Regions from separate parts of the Bartonella mastomydis genome, predicted to be linked through region 1. Evidence: predicted binding sites of a transcription regulator. Region 1 holds the regulator's gene; the other holds the start of a gene.
The links. The regulator HrcA, encoded in region 1, represses chaperone genes, less so after heat shock. The targets are predictions, from matches to a motif close to GTTAGCACTCNCNNNNNGNGAGTGCTAAC.

Region 1 (10,758 bases):
CTTCCCCGCTTCTTCAACCCATGCATCACCATTGTCACCTTTAACAATTTTATAAGGCACAAGTGCTTTATCTTTTTCAACCATAGGGTCATCAAAACGGCGCCCTATCAAACGTTTCACTGCAAAAACTGTCCCTTCAGGATTTGTTACTGCCTGACGTTTAGCAGGCTGTCCAACAAGCCGCTCTCCTCCATCCGTAAAGGCAACAACGGAAGGTGTTGTTCGTGCTCCTTCTGAGTTTTCGATAACCTTTGCGTTTTTGCCATCCATAACAGCCACACAAGAGTTCGTCGTCCCCAAATCAATACCAATTACTTTTGCCATATTATAATCTCCATTCAGCAAGCTACCTCAACCTTCATAAAGCATCTTTTTAAGATAGCTCCTCATAACACTTAAAGCCCATATCCTGCTTCAAGCAACATAAATAATAATAAATCGCAAGTCGCCAACAAGCCTCGCTGCCTCGTATATAAGAACAGGATTTTATTGCTACAAGAGAATAATGAGAGAAACATCTCCAAAATAAAAAATTTCTTTTAAAATAGGTACCCTAATAACCCATAAATACCATATTTATGAAAGACTTGAGATCATCATATATTTTTCCCGCAATTCTCAACAAACATATCTGTCTATAAAAATAAACAGAATCATTGAACACGCGCTCTTGATCTCTCATCATGAAGTAAGAAATACTGACACAAAAGCTTTTTAAAAATATCGCTTAAAGGCGAATACTTATATCATAAAATATTATAAACCTCCCTTAAGACTATAAAATAGCTATCATATCTTATGAACCTGTTTTTTATGAGCCTCCTTCAAGTATTAAACGGTACTTTTCCAAATGCTCATATTGATAACGATATCATTGATCGATCTCCTCTTACAAAATTCTTCTTCTAATAGACTCATCTTTCATTACTATTTGAAAGCTGTGCTTTAAATTCACCGAAAAAGCTTTTTCTTAAATGTATCCTTCTAAAATTTGAAAATATATAATCATGCCTCTGTATATACGCTTTAAAGTACCAAGAGCTGTCGTAACACTAAGAGTTTATAAAGTTTATGATCTTTCTGTATTGTATCTTTATTCAGTAGAATAATGATGGGTCTTAAATTTTTAGCATTTACAAATACTTTTGTGAAATGAACACAGAAATGTTGAGAGATGTTTTGCCTTTGTAAACATGACTTTCTTTCTTTAATATTCAAGAATTCTATGATTTCTATTCTCATATTAAATCAATTTTATTTTAGTAATTCTTTGCTTTTATTTTAAATAAAAAATCTGCTAAAATAAAAAAACAATTTAAATTGTGAGTCTTATGAAGGAGGGTGAATCAATGGTAACATCTATTATTAAGAAAATAACAAATCTCATCTTTAAGAATACAATACATGCACTATTTCCGTATAAAAGGGTTATCGCAAATATCGTGTGTGCTCTTCTTTTTGCTGGTGTAACCCTACCAGCAAGTGCTCAGCAATATAAACTTGGTGACATAGAAATTCTCAATCCTTGGGTACGCGAAACACCTAAAGGTGCAAAAGTTAGTAGCGGTTATTTTTATATTATTAATCACAGCAATACCCCAGATCGTTTAGTTTCTATTTCCACAAATGGCGTAAAAACAACAGAAATGCATACTATGGCTGTTGTTAATGATATTATGAAAATGGAAAAAATGCATAATGGCATTGAAATTCCGGGAAATGGCGAAGTCACACTCAAGCCCGGTGGTGATCATATTATGTTTATGGGGCTTTCACAACCCTTCAAGCTAGGTGATAAAATTAGCGCAAAATTGACATTTGAGAACGCAGGAACCATTGATGTTGATTTTTCTGTAAACGCTATGAAAACAACCCCACCTTCCAAATCCACTCCTGCTCATTAAGCTCTTTTTATTATAAACACACATTTTATAAAATGAAGAAGCGTGAAATTGTTTATGCTTCTTCATTCTGTTTAATGCCATAACATAAGCAAAAAACTATTCTCTTTTATACGTTAAATATGGTCAACTTCAGGAATACGCAAAACTTGTCCAGGATAAATTTTATCAGGAGATTTTAGCATTGGTTTATTGGCTTCAAAAATAAATGTATTTTTATCACCTTGCCCTTTTCCATAAACCTCTTCAGCAATTTTCCAAAGATTATCACCAGACTTAACCTCATAAAAACGAGAAGTTTTTCTAGACGTCGTATCGATAACCTTTAATTGTTCAACATCCACAGAAGAAATACCTTGTGAATTGCCAACAACCAAAAGTGCTTTTTCAAGTGTTTCCCTATCTGGAACCTCACCGCTTAAAATAGCTTTACCGTCTTCAACTTGAATATTAACTTTTTCTGTACCCAGTTGAAAATGATCAAATGCGGCCTTAAAGTCTTTTTCTTTTGGTTCATGGTCCCCCATACCCAGCTTTTCCCCTACAGTTTTAATAAAATTAACAAATCCCATTATGACCTCCTTTCGTATAGCAGAAACAAATTTTTGTGCATATATTGCCACATTCTTGTCTTTGCTCTTAAAACACATAGGCGGATTTTCTAAACTTCAACAATCAAAACTAAACCTGTTCAATTTTGGGACAAAGATAAGAATAAACTTTGCAATAAATTTTAATAAAAAAAGCTTTTATGCAAATTTTCTCTCAAATGAAGGGATCTTAATAGACGGAGAAACATTATAAATTATGAAAGCAAAACAAGATTTTACAGGAATAACAACAGGTTTTGTACTTTGCTACAATTTGTATCATATTTGTTTTGCAAAAAAAATGTGAACTCCCATATAAATAAGTGTGGGTAATTTGCTACCACAGCAATAGAAAGGTCTAAGAAACCATGAAAGATACACCAACAATCACGCAAACGATTGTACTTGTTGATGATGATCGCAATATTTTGACATCTCTATCTTTTGCGCTTGAGACAGAAGGATATCGGGTTGAAAGCTATACAGATGGAGCATCTGCACTCAAAGGTCTCACTCTTCACCCCCCACATTTAGCTATTTTTGATATTAAAATGCCCCGAATGGATGGGATGGAGCTCTTGCGTCGTTTACGTCAAAAATCTGATCTTCCCGTTATTTTTTTGACGTCCAAAGATGATGAAATTGATGAATTATTTGGTCTTAAAATGGGAGCTGATGATTTTATTACGAAACCTTTCTCCCAACGTCTTCTCATTGAGCGCGTAAAAGCTATTTTGCGCCGTTCCAATGCCCGTAACCAACCGCTTTCTACAGGAACTGCTTCCACCTCTTCTCTTAAACGTGGAGATCTTGTAATGGATCAAGAACGTCACACCTGTACATGGAAAGATAAACCTGTTATTTTAACTGTTACGGAATTTTTGATTCTGCAAACCCTCGCACAAAGACCAGGCGTTGTAAAAAGTCGTGATGCTTTAATGGATGCTGCCTATAGTGATCAGGTCTACGTAGATGATCGCACCATTGATAGTCACATTAAGCGTCTGCGTAAAAAATTTAAACAAGTGGATGATGATTTTGCAATGATTGAAACACTTTATGGTGTAGGTTATCGTTTTCACGAGGTATAAAACTGCTTTGTCGCAAAAATTTGAACGGCAATCAAATCGATGACAGACAATTCTCAACTGGAAACTCTAAAAAAAACAGCCCCTAACGGTATATCCTCAGCGCCATTTCTTATGTTTGCTCGTTTACACCTTCGAATACAACGTCTCTTTAGACAATTGCTTTTTTCCAGTCTCACACGCCGCATTGTTATCTTAAACATTGCTGCCCTTGCCGTTCTGGTTACAGGCATTTTATACCTTAACCAATTTCGCGATGGTCTCATTGAAGCAAAAATTAAAAGTTTATGTACCCAAGGAAAAATTATCGCTGGGGCTATTGCTGCTTCTGCAACAGTAGATACAAATTCTATCCTGATCGACCCCCAAAAACTCTTAGAGTTACAGACTGGTGAAAGCGTTACACCCGCCCCTCAATCAACCGACTCTTGGGATTTCCCCATTAACCCTGAGCAAGTTGCCCCTCTTTTACGACGTCTCATCACACCTAAAACGACAAGAGCACGTATCTATGATCGTGATGCGACTTTACTTCTTGATTCGCGGGTTCTTTATTCTAGTGGAGACGTTTTTAGATATGATTTACCCCCACTTAAAACAGAACAAAATATATGGGATCGCCTTACTTCATGGTATTCAAACACATTTTATGAAAAAGGTATTGTTCTTGATAGAGAACAAACAAAAAACCGTGGTATTGCTTATCCAGAAGTCTACCGAGCATTAAACGGATCTCTTGCTACCGCCAAAAGACGTAACAGACAAGGTCAACTTATCGTTTCTGTTGCCGTTCCTGTTCAACGCTATCGCGCGGTGGTTGGCGCCCTTCTTCTTTCAACAACTGGCTCCGATATTGATAACATTGTAAAGGCTGAAAGACTGGTTATATTTAAAGTCTTTGCCGTTGTAGGCAGTGTACTTTTGGTTCTTTCGCTCTTTTTAGCCCATACGATTGCCCATCCATTAAGCAAATTATCTGCCTCTGCTAACCGAGTGCGGAATGGCAATAATCAGCGTGTAGAAATTCCTGATTTTTCAATGCGTGAAGATGAAATTGGTCATCTCTCAACCTCCATTCGTGACATGACCAATGCTCTCTATATGCGTATTGAAGCCATTGAACGCTTTGCGGCTGATGTAAGCCATGAATTAAAAAATCCTCTCACTTCCCTCCGTAGTGCTGTTGAAACCCTCCCTCTGGCTAAAAATGAAGAAGCACAAGAAAAATTGCTTGAAATTATTCAACATGATGTGCGCCGTCTTGATCGGTTGATTACAGATATTTCTGATGCATCGCGGCTCGATGCAGAGCTTGCACGAGAAACCGCAGAGATCGTTGATATGACACCGCTTTTGGAAAGTCTTGTTCATGCCGTTCAGGAAGTATACCGCAATGCGCAAACCATCGATGTAAGCCTGAATATTATCCCACGTCCTTATGGAAAACCTTATCTTGTGCTAGGACATGAGCTCCGTTTAGGGCAAGTGATTTCCAATCTTCTTGAAAATGCACGTTCCTTTATTCCTCGTAATCGTGGCAAAATTTGCATTACTATGAAAAGCCATGCTTCAACTCTTATTTTAACCATTGAAGACAATGGCCCTGGTATTCGTTCAGAAAATATTGAACGTATTTTTGAACGTTTCTATACTGATCGACCCAACGAAGATGCTTTTGGACAAAACTCTGGACTGGGCCTTTCTATTAGTCGGCAAATCATCGAAGCCCACAATGGGACAATTACAGCCGAAAATATTATTGATCCGTCACCTGGAAAATGTAAAACTGGTGCACGCTTTATTATTATGCTTCCCCTCGTTAAATAATCTTTTACCCAAGTAAAGGACATGAAAACAAAATGTGAAATACTCCACGCAAATTGCCTTCAATTGAGTGGAAAGGGGCTGTTAATTAAAGGTCCCTCGGGATCGGGAAAATCGACCCTCACCCTTGCTTTACTTGACCGCGCTGAGTGGTCAAAACGTGAAGCAAAACTCATCAGTGATGATTATACAATGCTATGTGTGGAAAATGGAAAACTTCACGGATACACGCCCGACAACTTACAGGGCGGTATTGAGATTCGTGGTGCTGGTCTTTATATGATAGAATTTCAAAAGTATACAACCATCGACTGCGTTATTTTTCTCGGACCCGAATATGAACGTTTTTCCACAAATAAAACTTTTCAATTTGAAGATTTGCACATTCCTCTTTTAAAACTTCCTTCTCTTCGTGAGGCCGATTGTACCGCCATTTGTCAAGCTATTGAAGCATTTTTGTTTAGAAAATTATGGCGCAAACCTGTTTAATTTTTTTCTAAAGATAAAAAAATCACACTTTTTGCCTTTTTTTTGCAAATTTTTCTTGGCAGCAAGACAAAGCATTGTAAAATGTCTTTCCCACCAATATGGTCGGATCTTATTAGTTAACAGGAGTTTGCGTAAATGATTGGACTCGTGCTTGTAACGCACGGTGAGCTGGCTATTGAATTTTTACATGCCGTGGAACATGTTGTTGGAACACAAGAAAAGTTCGCAACAATATGCGTCCATCCCGATGACGATATAGATCAGCGCCGAGGTGATATTATAGCCGCAGTAACCGATACAAATACAGATCATGGCGTCATCATATTAACAGATGTGTTCGGTGGAACACCATCAAATATAGCTATTCCTGCTATTGAAAAAGGACGCGTTGAAATGATTGCGGGGGTTAATTTGCCCATGCTTATTAAATTGATTTCTATTCGAAAATGCCCTGATATCTCATTATCAGACGCGTTAAGAATAGCACAAGAAGCAGGGCGTAAATATATTAATGTACCAAGTATGATTTTATAGCGGATGATACAATACTGATGCTTTCCAAAGATGCCCTCCCCTCTCAAATAAGCCGTCATTTTAATATCTGTAATAAACGTGGGTTGCATGCAAGGGCTTCTGCGAAATTTGTACAAACTGTTGATAATTTTAACGCCACTGTTGAAGTTGAAAAGGATGGAAAAATCGTTGGTGGATCATCAATTATGGGACTCATGATGCTAGCAGCTTCAGCCGGTTGTAACCTTACCATTCGTGTTTGGGGACCAGAAGCAACAGACGCCCTTAATGCTCTTGAAAAACTCATCAATAACAACTTTGGAGAGGAAAACTAGCGCCTTCTTATAATAAACAAGGATGATGATTCTAGAGAAGAAAAATTTCCATCATTATCTTGTATTTTGATTATTTTTCTCGTTTTTGTGCCAAGTTTTTTTACTTTCTTTCCTAACATTATTTCGCCAATTTAAATAATTGTTGCGTATTATGGCTGTTACCCACCTTAACTATATAATTGATATCTTTACAGAAAAGAGAATTTTGACTTGGACTGAATATGTTTTCTTTTAGGCAAGAGAAAAAATCAGAAATTGATTAACTTTCATTATTTTCTGCTAACTTTGCAGCTTTTTATAATACACAAGCAATCCCCGACTTCAAATCATTGTGATGTGGATCATGAAAACGCAGTTTTTATCGATATCATAACCATTTTCCTTACAACAAATAAGCTTTGTACATTTATAATTATGGTAAGCATTTTTTAGACATTCTTTTTCTATACTATTGCCTTATCTTTTGTAGCATTCTTCCCTTTTAATTTATCTTTTATTGCACTTGATATGATATCTTTTCATTATAAGGAGATAATATTATGGGTCGTCTATTTAGTGCTCTTCAGCTTCCTCAACAAACAACCCAACAACTTGTATTGTTGCAAAAGAGCTTACCAAATACGCAGTGGATTAATCCGCAAAATTTTCACATCACTTTGTCTTTTTTCGGTGAAGTTGAAAATGCTACAGCAGATGCACTTAAGCATGCTTTTGACACAATAAAGGTTCCTCCTTTTATGCTACAAATGAAGGATTTTGATATTTTTAGTTCAGAAAATACTTCCCCTTCTCTTGTTATTCGCATTAAACCTTGTGAAGCTCTCAGTCTTTTACACAAAAAAATGCAATGCATTCGCAGCCATTTAGGTCTAACGCCTGATAAAAGAGAATTTACGCCGCACATTACCGTTGCGCGACTGCGCGATATTAAGCCTGAAGACCTTCCTCCTTATTTGTCCTCTCGGAGTGATTTTTCATTTCCTCCCTTTGATGTTGATCATTTTGTTTTATTTTTATCGCTATCTCGCTCAAGCGATGCTCCATATATTGTAAAAGGAAGTTGGCCACTTAAAAGATAAAAGGGTGTTTGTAACACCCTTTAAAACTTTTTGAGGAAAGCCTCCATATACGCGCAATTACAGGAAATGCAGCACTTTACGCTGGAAGCTTGTTATTGATATGTTTTAAGCCGAATCAGTTTCAACAGAGGCCTCTTTTGTTCCTCCTTTGGCCACACCCACGATTGCTGGACGTAAAACCCTTTCTCCAATAATATAACCAGCCTGAACCACTTGTTGAACAGTATTATCGGGAACATCGGCATTAGGAATTTCAAACATCGCTTGATGAAAATGAGGATCAAATTTTTGTCCCTCTGGATGAATTTTCTGCACCCCATGACGTTCTAATGCTGCCATCATGGCACGTTCAGTCATTTCAACACCTTCAGCCAACGATTTCAAACCAGAATCACTTTCTCGTGAACCTTCTGGTATTGCTTCCAAAGCGCGATTGAGATTGTCAGAAACAGATAACATATCTCGCGCAAAATTAGCAATAGAGTAAGCCTTCGCATCCGCTACATCACGTGCAGTACGGCGTCGAAGATTTTCCATATCCGCAGCAAGACGTAAAAGCTGATCTTTCAACTCTTTGTTTTCATCCTGCAAAGATGCTAAAAGATCAATCTCACTACTTTCTTCTTCAACGTCTCCATGTGCTTCTGTTTTATGTGTTTTTAAAAACTCATCCGCTGCTTGTTTTAGTGTATTACGATCAGCTGGATTTTTTAAATCACAATTTTCAAATGAAGCGTCAGTAAACTTGTTTTTTTCATCAGACATAAAAATTCTATTCCTTCATAAGATTTATTATTCTCGATATCGAAATTTTACAGACAAAAATCAAGGGGTATTAATGCATATTAATACAATGAGCTTCTATAGTACAAATACTTACCTGCATCGTTTAACGCAATAACTGTGACACAAGTTGAGCTGTATAATCAACCATAGGCACAATCCTTGCATAATTAAGCCGTGTAGGACCAATAACACCTAAAGCACCAATGACTCTTTGCTGTGAATCACGATAAGGTGCTACGACTAAAGAAGAACCAGAAAGTGAAAATAACTTATTTTCTGAACCAATAAAAATCCGGACCCCTGACCCTTCATCCGTTAAATCGAGAAGCTGTGCCATACTCTCACGTGTTTCAAGATCATCAAACAAATGGCGTAACCGTTCTAAATCTTCTTCTGCTTTCACATCTTCAAGTAAATTACTGCGTCCACGAACAATGAGGTGTATTTTATGATCAGCGCCTTCTCCTCCCCAAAGAGCTAATCCTGTTTCAACAAGATGATGCGATAAATCATCAAGTGCAGCCCGTGTTTCTGCGCATAAGCGAGCAATTTCTCCTTTAGCTTCACTCAATGTACGCCCTTGAATATGAGCATTGAGAAAATTCGTTGCTTCTGTCAATTGTGCATGGGTAACCCCTTCTGGCAAATGAACAATACGATTTTCAACCTCACCTTGTTGAGTCACTAAAACGGCAAGAGCGTGCTCCCTATCAAGGCGCACAAATTCAATATGTTTCAATGTTCCTTCTTGTTTTGTTGCGAGAACAAGCCCTGCTCCACGGGAAAGATCTGAAAGAACTCGGCTTGCTTGAACAAGAAAATGTTCAACCGATTGTGCATGACCTGCCTCTTTGACTTGCATTTCAATATTTTCTCGCTCGTCGTTTGGCAAATCACCCGCTTCCATAAATGCATCAACAAAAAAGCGTAAACCCGATTGGGTTGGCATCCTCCCTGCTGAAACATGCGGGGCATAAATCAAACCGAGATGTTCAAGATCACTCATCACATTGCGAATCGTCGCAGGTGATAATGTCTGTTGCAAAAGTCGCGAAAGATTACGTGACCCTACAGGTTCACCATCATTAAGATAGGCTTCAACAATATGGCGGAAAATATCACGCGAACGCTCATCAAGATATTTTAGTTCATTATCAATAGGCTTGTGCTTCATCACAATTGTTTCACTACTTAAAAACACTCTTCTCTTATATAAGTTTTGCCAAGGTTTGGTCAAATAATCTAAAGTAGTATAAAAACATATTATCCTATTGAGCCATAAAACACCATCTTTTAAAATGATGATATAAGCATATAAATTATGCATGAGGTGTTTTTTATTAGAGCGTGTGATTGAATATTTAAGACAGAAATTGGTCTCTTTAAGAGCTTACCAAGAAGGGTTTGTTTGTTTATAAACCACTGGGAGTAGAAAATTGGATTTCTACCATAAAAAGATTTTCATAAAAAAATCGTCTCTCATATCTTTTTAATCATTGTCTTTACAAAATACGAAAAATTTTATTTGAATAAAATATCATAAAACATGTAAAATAACTCTATCATGTAAAATCAGGCAGAATGTGTGATATGAGCCTTTAAGCTGGTTCTTAGCATAAAAATAGTTTCCCTTTCATTTTCGGAGAAATCTATATGAGAAGTATAACAGATAAAAAACTTGTCATTGCGACGCATAACGCCGGCAAATTACATGAAATCACCACCTTGGTTGCACCTTTCAGTTTAATAATACAATCAGCAAAAGAGCTTGGGTTGCCAGAACCAAAAGAAACAGGAACAACATTTGAAGAAAATGCTTATATTAAAGCTTTTGCAGCAGCAAAAAAGACAGGACTTCCTGCTCTCTCTGATGATTCAGGCTTAGAGGTGGATGCATTGGATGGTGCACCGGGCATTTATACAGCTGATTGGGCAATTCAAGCCGATGGTACACGTGATTTTCCAAAAGCGATGCAAAAAATAGAAGATGAACTTCAAAAAGTCGGAGCGCGAGAAAAAAGCCAACGAAAATGCCGTTTTATATCCGTCATTTGCATTGCGTGGCCTGATACTCATGCAGATTATTTCCGCGGATGCATTGAAGGAACATTCATTTGGCCTCCACGGGGAGATAAAGGTTTTGGCTTTGATCC
Region 2 (10,758 bases), 360 kb from region 1:
TTTACGCTTATGAAGAAGCAAGCCGGCATCATCACACCATTTGCCAGCCCTAAAATGTTGCGGACAGATCTTGTATTCAGACGGTTATAAGGGCCATTTTTAGTTCTTGTCTTTAATAAATTTGATCCACACACTCATCCCGCTTGTTATGTGCTGCCAAGTGGTTTTTCTTGCTTCAAGATAAACAGATTTGAAATGAGAGAATCTTACGTTATTCGGGATGCTCATTCATTATGAATAACACTCGATTATCATTATAAATCAATATGATTGTATCTTTAATAAGAAATAAAAGTTTGTATTGTGGCATAGAGTAGAACCTCTTTTAAAGGTAATTTTACTGCAAGGAGTATTTCATAAAATGACAATTAAAACAGAAAAATAATTGAAAAATTTTTCTTCTGAGAAGCTGATTAACGCAACAACTATTCTTTATTTCAGTCCCAAAAAACCTTTTTAAAATTACTTGATAAAGTAGAGCATTGCATATTTCTTATTGCGATTGAAGTGAAATAGCCATTGAAATCAAGAATAATACTTTTTGAATGAACTTAATCATTAAAATGGAAATGAGCTGAGCACAAGAGTTTTTCGATTTATACCAGTATAGGCCAATTTGTTTTCCAAACTGAATATTGCGTAATACAGTTAAATTGATTTTACAATTATAAAGTTGTAAATATAAAGTTGTAAATCCTCAAACCTTTTACAAAATACTAATTGTCTTGAATATACATAAGGGACATCATAACAATATGAGGAGGATATTATGATATACGGGGGGCGAATAAATTTGATCGCGTGTGGAAAAACATTGAAACAGTTAGGAATCTTCAACCTCTGCAAAGTATAGGAATAAGAGCAACAGTTATCAAAGAGATTCTAGAAAATATTATTCATTTTATCGATTTTTGTATAAGCAAAGATGTTGATTATATCGGATTCAGCCCGCTCGATACGTCGTCATTTAGTTTTTCTAGAAAAAATAATACAAAGGATCGATCTAAGGCTTTAAGAAACAAAACTCTTCCGCCAAACGCTTCACTTTTTCATTTGAGAGATGAATTATCAAGGATAAGAATCCTCCCTCCAGATTTATAGAGATAAAAAGTTCCAAGAAAGAAAAATCTCATGGACGTCACAAAATTTTGTAAATTGTATTCATGATTACTTAGGCGAAAATTCTACGTACGTTTCGTCGCCGTTAATGTGTTTATTTCCATTTTCATCCCTAGTATTGGACTATAATGGAGATTTAAAAAATTGCTTTTATTCAGAAGCTTTTGGGAATCTACAAAATTATGAGGCAATAGATTGGTCTGCTCAAAGCGTTTTAAAATCTTTGAAAGAATCTGGCGCATGTAGCGATGTCGTGGGACAAGTATTTTATGGATAAGGTTAAGCAATTTAAGATTTATAGTATTAGCAAGTCTACTGCTCTCGTGGTTGCTGTTTTACCCCTTTTTTTGTCGGAAAAATTGCATTTGTCGCAAGCGGATATTGTTTTAATCGGTAGTTATTTTTTATTGCTTCCTTTAATCTTAGAAGTCCCCTTGGGTTTATTAGCAGATGTTTATGGAAGTAAGCGCGTTATTTATACTGGGCTGTTTTTCTTTCTTTGCGGTTTTTTAGCTCTTTTTATGAAGTATGCCTATTTTGCTTACGCCACTTATTTGTTGTGTATTACATTAGCAGCCGTTTGTTTTTCCGGTGCGGAAGATAGCTTACTCTTTTCTATCGTCCCAAAGCATCGCACACTGTTTTCCGTTAAGTCCGAAGTGGCTGCTGTTACCTATAGTGTGACAACGGTACTTATTTTTTTAGGGGGAATACTTTATTATGTGAATCCTGCATTGCCTGTGATTTTTCAAGTCCTCTCATTCATTTTTGCTATCTTTATGTTTTCAAAACTGACGAAGGGATTAGATCATTTTCATATCAACGCTCATCCGAGTATTTTCAAAGTTATGTGCGCCAGCCGTAAAGAAGTCAGAAATCCTTATCGCTTCACTCTTATTTTTTTAAGTGCAGTTTCAGCTTTTGCTATTTTGGTTAATAATCGAACTGTTTCTATCGCATTTTCTGATTTTTTGCCATTTCAACCTGCTCTTTTGGTTTCGATTATTTTTATCATTGGGAATTTTTTTTCAGCAAGTTCCAATATATTGTTTCAGAAGTATTTTTCAAAGTTTCAAAATCCTATTTTTCCCGTCTTAATGATTGGTTGTATGGTAACCATTGCTTTTTTTCTCATGTCATTTCAAATCATTGCGGCTCTTATATTAGGATTTTTACTGCTCTGTGTTTTTAAATCTGCTTATCGGTCTTATCTGTCGTCTCTTCTTATAAATTCACTGATTGATCCCAAAGCTATCGCGACTGTTTTATCATTTACAGCCATTATTACAGCGGTTGTATCCTTTGCATTCAGTTTTTTATACGGTCATATTTTTTCAACATTCTGGCAAGCTAATTTGTGGATGGCAGTGGTTATGGCTGTGATTTTTGCGGTGTCTGCTTTAATTATTTTTGTTAGAAAACAAGAAATCATTTGGTTACAGCCTGAAAATGCACAATCGTCAAAACAACATTTCTTGAAACGTAAGCATCAAGAGTTTTGCTATGGGCAAATTTATCCGGAAGCATCGTGCATTAATGAAAACATCAAGGATGGCTCTTTTCGACAAAGTCTCTATCCTGCACCAAATTTGATAACACTTTGCGATGAAGTCGTCGAATGGGAGTTTATCCGAGGGACTGTATTGAGCCAAATGGATTTGCTACATCAAAAGGCGATTATTGATCAAATCAATAAGATTTTTCAAGATCGATTAAGCAAGAATATAATCTTATCACATGGAGATTTACAGCCTGATAATATCATTGTTACTCCTGATCATTCTTTTAGGGTAGTGGATTGGGACTTATGTCAAGAAGCCAGTCCGGAATTGGATATCTTAACATTTTTCACCAGTCCAAGATTATCTCTCAATTTAGAAGAACGGATCGACTATATTTCTCATTTGCTGTCTCTATCAAAGGATGAAGCTTTACCAATGATAAAAGCGTTTGTGGCTAAAAAAATTTCTGATCTTTGTCTATACGAAAATATTTTCATGAAACAATTAGTATTGGATTATAGGAACTTGAATGAAAAGTTTCATGGGCGATAATAGTGTAATTTGTCATGAAAATTGCAGTGCGGGCTGCAATCATTGTCCGTATTCGATAGAATGTATGGTGAGAGATGATGCGTTGCCTGAATCTTTATATACAATAAATGACAAATGACATAAAATCTGATTTTATTATTCTTTCTGGTGGAGAGCCTTTTGAGCTCGATTATGATTTATTTCATAAATATATGTGTCTCATTTGTAAAAAATATTTTCGGATTGCAACAGGGGGGCATATCTATATTCAATCCTATTTGAAGCTCTTCAAAGAGTCATCCGTTCTTTTTAGGGATACAAATAGGCACAGATGTTATTTCAGAGATAAGAAATCTAGACAGTAAAAAATATAAACAAAAGTGGGTGCGTAACATAGAATGTATGAAAAAAAATAGCATACCCTATAGTGTGACGATTACTTTATCGGAGAGATTCGATTTGGCAGAAGTGTTCGCTCTAATATGTATCGCATCTCCCGAGTTCATTTTAGTTAATTTTGAAAATAGAAAAAAGTACGATAATACATTTCAGTTAAATATGATACGGGATTTTTTTTCTGGCTGTGAGATAAAATATGGATATACGCCTCAGAGTTTACACCAATAAATATAAACTATCGAATTCTTTGTGTTTGGTTTGGAACACTCTCCTATGGCGGGTAAGCCCAAATGGGTTGAGAAACAAAAGCCTAAACTCTACTCTTTAAAAGATACTGCTTTAGAGGCTTTTGAAAGTCGTCAAGAAGAGGAGTTGTGAGGGGAAGGGGCTGGAAACGAGTTGCTACAAATGGTTTTTTCATCTTTACAACGTCATATTCTTCCCCAATGAGATTGTTTCTTTCGTTTCAGAAATGACACAAACAGAGAAAGACAATCCCCATGTGCTACTCTGCATAGAACAGTTGTCAACAGCGTCATTTGACATGAGGTGATAGAAGGCAAGCCGTTTCAGTATTTTTTTCAGTGTGTCTTGAATATTCAAGTGAGGGTTTGCCTATAGCGTTTTTCAGTTTAAGTGAATTCCGTGAAAGGGGACAACAAGAACAACCTACGCCCCAAGAGGGATCGTTTTTTTACAAACCGATATAGGTTTTGCAATGGGCTTTAAAATCTTTATTCTTTGAGAGGGGGTGCGAAAAGAAATTTCCGTGATCCGATCAAGAGATCTTGCTTGAGGGAAAAGGAGGTCATCGGTGAATTGACACTGAAAAATCTAGATTGTTTGTTGGTGAAGAAGTATTCCTTTAAGAGGCGTGAAGATAAAGATTGAAAAATCAACACACACACACCCTTCTCTTTTATGGTGTTGTCACGTTTATCATCATCAGCTGTATTGAATGCCCTGTATCCGCTCGTTTTAAAGAAATATCCATGCTCTTCCTTCTTTCATTACAATGGTCGTGAGGGTAAAGCTCTTCTATTTTAAATGCGTCCTCTAAAAGGGGGAGAGGATAGGAGTTTTCGAGAAGCTGGATGGTTTAGCTTTTATGGACGGTTTAGCGCTGGTTTTTAGAGGCTTCGTTTTTTTAAGGGGGGGGAGACATAAAAAAAAACCCTGTTAAAAACAGGGTTTTTAAACGGTTTTATTTTTTCTACAAGAGATTAGAATTTATACGCCATGCCAAGGCGAAAATTATGCGCTTGGGCACGCATTTTAAGTTCATCATTGGCAAATTTCTGTTTAAAAAAATCTGTATAACGGTATTCTGTACGCATGATAATGTCATCTGTCATGGCAAGATCAAAGCCACCCCCAACAGTATAACCAATCATTCTTTTTGTCTTATCAAACACATTGCCAGAAGCAAATACTGTCGAATCTTCTTGCGATTTTGTTACAAGCGATAGGATATATTGCATCTGTGAGTAGGCAACACCCCCTGCAATATAAGGCATAAAACGATGGGAAGCAAAACCAATGCGCGCGCGCAGAGCGCCAGACCATTTTTCTTTCAATGTGACACTGCTTACAACAAGATCATCAGCGTCGGGGATCATTGCATCCCGAGTGCCAGATGTTAGAAGAGGAATCCTAGCTTCTTGAAAGGCTGCGTTAAGAGAGTCTAATTTATCGAGAATTTGCTTGCCAGTGTCCGTTTGGGTGTTTTTCCGCCCAGACCAGATCATATCCGTATCAAAACTGACAATAAGGTTATTTCCTAAATCAATATTAGAACCTGCATAAAAACCGCCGACAAATCCCGATGGTTTGGGTGAGAGATCTCTGTTAACCCAAGCCCATTTTCCACCATTGGATTCTGGTGCGTAATTTAAAGTGCTGTTAATGGAAACATGTCCAATTTGTCCACCAAAATAAAAACCAGTCCAAGAAAAAGGTGCGGAAACAGTCACTGGTGCAATCCTTGGAGCTAAATCAATTGGCGCTGTAACATTCGACTTTGATGGTTGAAACATTACCGTATCAGCGGCTTGCGCTGTTGAAGCAGTCATAAAAGTGAAAAGAGAGAGTGCAATTAAACATTTTGTATTCATAAAACGTCCCCAATTTATTTCAATTACATAATGTATTATGCATAAATTAGTTAAAAAAATCTATATATAATTTCATTATGAAAAATAAAATAAACAAAAAATCCATAATTTTTCAGTGTTAAGCGTTTTTAAAAAACGTGTTCATCTTGCTTTCTCTCCATTAAGATCTTAATTTTTAATGATTTTTTTGGATTTATTCTTTCAGCGTTCTCTACATTATATAAAACATTATGGAGCAATAAATAAAATTTTATCTTGTTAAAAAATATTATTTTGTAGGTATAAAAATACTTTTTATTGTTAATGTGTAAATACACTATCCATAATGATTGTTATTTTTGTGCTTCATATATATGCTGGATATCAATGTCCTTCGTTGTAAAAAAGGGCAGGGAAGTCCTTCTTATTCTTTGTCCGTTTTTAACCTTGTGACTCCTCTTGTGTGACGATAACCTTGAGGGCTTTGAGAAAAACAGCAACGTTCTTTTTCCCCATTGTTTTTATCGTTTGTTTTATTGCTATGCTATGCTTGCTTGTGACGTTTCCCAAGCACAGCGTTTGGATTGATTGAATATAAACAGCGTTGAAATGAGAGAATCTCAAGGTATTTGGAATTCTCAATAAAAACAATATATGCCCTCTTTTGACCAGAGCCAAAATGGAGACTAGAGCCTCAAATAAACAGTGTGGACAACTATCATCGGGGCGTGAGTGCCCCGATGGCTTTGAGGGATACGGTTGAAGATGTTTCGCAGCTTCTTTATTAGATTCTTACTTGGGGAGCGATCATCTTTTTTAAGATCAACCAGCCGATCATAATCTTCTCCTAAAAACACTTGGGCTTAAGAGCTTTGGTGCGCAAAGTTGTCTCATTTTTATGCGCTGCTTTGGCAATTCTAGCTGCTTTTTCATGGCTAATTTCTGGGGCACGCGTTCCTTTTGACCAGAGCCAAAATGGAGACGAGAGCCTCAAATAAACAGTGTGGACAACTATCATCGGGGTGCTCACGCCCCGATGGCTTTGAGGGATATGGTTGAAGATGTTTTGCAGCTTCTTTATTAGATTCTTACTTGAGGAGCGATCATCTTTTAAGATCAACCAGCCGATTATAATCTTCTCCTAAAAACACTTGGGCTTAAGGGCTTTGGTGCGCAAAGTTGTCTCATTTTTATGCGCTGCTTTGGCAATTCTAGCTGCTTTTTCATGGCTAATTTCTGGGGCACGCGTTCCTTTGGACCAGAGCCAAAATGGAGACGAGAGCCTCAAATAAACAGTGTGGACAACTATCATCGGGGCGTGAGTGCCCCGATGGCTTTGAGGGATAAGGTTGAAGATGTTTCGCAGCTTATTAGATTCTTTATTGAGGAGCGATCATCTTTTTTGGATCAACCAGCCGATCATAATCTTCTCCAGAAACACCTGCTTTAAGAGCTTCAGTGCGCAAAGTTGTATCATTTTTATGCGCTGCTTTGGCAATTTCAGCGGCTTTTTCATAGCCAATTTCTGGAGCAAGAGCTGTAACTAACATCAGTGAGCGCTCCATGAGGGCGTGAATATGAACGCGATTGGCGCGTAATCCTTGAATGCAATGCATATCAAAAGAACGCATGCAATCCCCAAGAAGGGTAATCGATTGTAAAACGTTATAGCCAATAACAGGTTTATAGACGTTGAGTTCAAAATGCCCTTGACTGGCGGCAAAGGTGACAGTCGTATGGTTGCCAAAAACTTGGGCTGCAACCATGGTCATGGCTTCGCATTGGGTGGGGTTAACCTTGCCGGGCATAATAGAGGAGCCGGGTTCATTTTCAGGTAAGTTAAGTTCGCCTAAGCCAGAACGGGGACCAGAACCTAAAAACCGAATATCATTAGCAATTTTAAAGAGATCAGCGGCTAAGGCATTCAAGCTGCCATGGAAATGTGCAAGAGCACCATGATGCGCCAGCGCCTCAAATTTATTGTGCGCCGTCTTAAAAGATATTCCTGTAAGGGCGCTGATGTTTTGAGCAAAGGCAACGTCAAAGCCTTTCGGGGCGTTGAGCCCTGTTCCTACAGCTGTTCCGCCCTGAGCAAGCATTTGAACATCCGTAAGGGCTGTTTCAATCCGATGAAGATTGGCTTCCAGCGCAACCCGATAGCCTGAAAATTCTTGGGCAAGCGTTAAGGGTGTGGCATCTTGTGTATGGGTCCGTCCAATTTTGATGATGTCGGCAAATTCTTCTTCTTTTTTCTTGAAAGTGGTAATGAGCGCTTCAAGAATAGGAAAAAGATGTTGGCGTGTTTGCAGCGCGGTGGCAATGTGAAGCGCCGTGGGAAAGGAATCGTTGGAGGATTGACTCATATTGACATGGTCATTGGGATGAACAGGTTTTTTGCTTCCCAGTTTACCCCCTAAAAGCATGCTGGCATGGTTGGCGATCACTTCATTGACATTCATATTGCTTTGGGTCCCCGAGCCTGTTTGCCAAACAGAAAGGGGAAAATGCTCATCAAAAGCGCCAGAGAGAACTTCATCAGCCGCTGTAACAATCGCTTTGCCAATCTTGGGAGAAAGTTTGCCTTTGTCCATATTAACAAGGGCAGCTGCTTTTTTCACAAGGCTTAGGGCATAAATGATGGTAAGAGGCTGCTTTTCACTGCCAATATTAAAATTATGCAGAGAACGTTCAGTTTGTGCTCCCCAATAACGATCTTGGCGTACCGAAATCGTTCCAAAGCTATCCGTTTCCTGACGTGTTTCAACCATGATATAAGATCCTTTATTTGTTCACGGGTTCTTAAAAAAGCTAGATAACGCGAAATGCCAAGAAGAAGCAAGACGTGGAAGCTTTATTTATAGAGAAATTATTTTATGGCTATCCTTGACATTGAGAAAGGCCGATTTTATATCTTGGAGAGTGTTAGCACTCATACTTAGAGAGTGCTAGCAAGAACTTTCTAAGATTAATGCAATTATGTTCAGTTTTAAGGATTTAAAACATGGCTAATATACAATTCCGCCCACTTCACGACCGTGTCGTTGTTCGTCGGGTTGAATCTGAAAATAAAACCGCTGGTGGGATTATCATTCCTGATACAGCAAAAGAAAAACCACAAGAAGGCGAAGTGATTGCTGTTGGCAATGGCGCGCTCGATGATAACGGAAAGCGTGTGCCTTTAGAAGTCAAAACAGGGGACCGTATTTTGTTTGGAAAATGGTCTGGAACTGAAGTCAAGATTAATGGGGAAGACCTCTTAATCATGAAAGAATCTGACATTATGGGAATTATGGGCTAATTGAAAGTCCCTCAATTTTTCATTGTGTACTATTTTGAAAAAACTCCAAGGAGAAATTAAATGGCTGCTAAAGAAGTCAAATTTGGCCGTGAAGCGCGTGAACGTTTATTGCGCGGTGTCGACATCCTTGCTAATGCGGTGAAGGTGACACTCGGCCCTAAAGGGCGCAATGTGGTGATTGATAAATCATTTGGTGCGCCACGCATCACAAAAGATGGTGTGTCCGTTGCAAAGGAAATCGAACTGGAAGATAAGTTCGAAAATATGGGTGCGCAAATGTTGCGCGAGGTTGCTTCTAAAACCAACGATATTGCTGGGGATGGAACAACAACGGCAACGGTGTTGGGACAAGCAATTGTGCAAGAAGGCGTTAAGGCTGTTGCTGCGGGCATGAATCCTATGGATCTTAAACGCGGGATTGATGCGGCTGTCGATGAAGTGGTGGCTAATCTTTTCAAAAAAGCCAAAAAAATCCAAACTTCAGCAGAAATTGCGCAAGTAGGGACCATTTCTGCCAATGGTGCTGAAGAAATTGGTAAAATGATTGCAAATGCCATGGAAAAAGTGGGCAATGAAGGCGTCATTACCGTGGAAGAAGCTAAAACCGCTGAAACCGAATTGGAAGTTGTGGAAGGAATGCAATTTGACCGTGGCTATCTTTCCCCTTACTTTGTGACCAATGCTGAAAAAATGGTGGCGGATCTTGATGATCCTTACATTCTTATTCACGAAAAGAAATTGTCTAATTTGCAATCCTTGCTCCCTGTTTTGGAAGCGGTTGTGCAGTCTGGAAAACCCCTTCTTATTATCGCTGAAGATGTGGAAGGCGAAGCTTTGGCAACGCTCGTGGTGAACAAGTTGCGCGGTGGTTTGAAAATTGCTGCTGTAAAAGCACCTGGATTTGGTGATCGCCGTAAAGCAATGCTTGAAGATATCGCTATCTTGACATCGGGTCAGGTGATTTCTGAAGATGTCGGCATTAAGCTTGAAAATGTCACTTTGGATATGCTTGGTCGTGCTAAGAAAGTGAATATTTCTAAAGAAAACACCACCATTATTGATGGGGCTGGACAAAAGGCTGAAATTACTGCGCGCGTTAATCAGATTAAAGCGCAGATTGAAGAAACAACTTCTGACTATGACCGTGAGAAATTGCAAGAAAGATTGGCTAAACTCGCTGGTGGTGTTGCTGTTATCCGTGTGGGTGGGGCAACAGAAGTTGAAGTGAAAGAAAAGAAAGACCGTGTGGATGATGCCTTGAATGCAACACGCGCCGCTGTGGAAGAAGGTATTGTTGCTGGTGGTGGTACCGCATTGTTGCGTGCAGCAAGTGCGTTGAGCGTTAAGGGAAGTAATCCTGACCAAGAAGCGGGGATCAATATCGTTCGTCGTGCTCTTCAAGCACCTGCGCGTCAAATTGCAACCAATGCTGGTGAAGAAGCAGCTATCATTGTTGGCAAGGTGTTGGAAAATAATACTGACACATTTGGTTACAACACCGCAACGGGTGAATTTGGTGATTTGATTGCTTTGGGAATTGTTGACCCTGTGAAGGTGGTTCGTTCTGCTCTTCAGAATGCGGCTTCAATTGCGAGCCTTCTGATTACAACAGAAGCAATGGTTGCTGAAATGCCAAAGAAAGATGCTCCAATGCCTCCAATGCCAGCTGGTGGAATGGGCGGAATGGGCGGAATGGATTTCTAAGCTCTTTTTCCTAGAAATAATAAAGAAACGGGTCTTTTCGGCCCGTTTTTTTTGTTTCTCACGCTCTTGGGGTGGTTTCCTTTACGTGGAAAAGAAGACTCCAAACGTCCTA

Region 2: a site for HrcA is predicted at 8,566-8,594, ahead of groES (co-chaperone GroES). Genes of this name have one in related genera too.

Annotation. Positions count from the first base shown of each region.
Region 1 covers NZ_LT883137.1:485,225-495,982, reverse strand. Annotated here, with positions in the region: gene dnaK (molecular chaperone DnaK) at 1-324, opposite strand, end outside; gene FJG96_RS02845 (copper chaperone PCu(A)C) at 1,350-1,904, shown strand; gene lysM (peptidoglycan-binding protein LysM) at 2,018-2,473, opposite strand; gene FJG96_RS02835 (response regulator transcription factor) at 2,860-3,582, shown strand; gene FJG96_RS02830 (sensor histidine kinase) at 3,622-5,406, shown strand; gene FJG96_RS02825 (HPr kinase/phosphatase C-terminal domain-containing protein) at 5,428-5,892, shown strand; gene FJG96_RS02820 (PTS sugar transporter subunit IIA) at 6,028-6,426, shown strand; gene FJG96_RS02815 (HPr family phosphocarrier protein) at 6,444-6,740, shown strand; gene thpR (RNA 2',3'-cyclic phosphodiesterase) at 7,280-7,819, shown strand; gene grpE (nucleotide exchange factor GrpE) at 7,925-8,584, opposite strand; gene hrcA (heat-inducible transcriptional repressor HrcA) at 8,709-9,779, opposite strand; gene rdgB (RdgB/HAM1 family non-canonical purine NTP pyrophosphatase) at 10,259-10,758, shown strand, end outside.
Region 2 covers NZ_LT883137.1:129,828-140,585, reverse strand. Annotated here, with positions in the region: gene FJG96_RS01235 (MFS transporter) at 1,389-3,173, shown strand; gene FJG96_RS01225 (outer membrane protein) at 4,775-5,665, opposite strand; partial or broken gene fumC (class II fumarate hydratase) at 6,429-6,593, opposite strand; gene fumC (class II fumarate hydratase) at 7,024-8,412, opposite strand; gene groES (co-chaperone GroES) at 8,646-8,942, shown strand; gene groL (chaperonin GroEL) at 9,003-10,646, shown strand.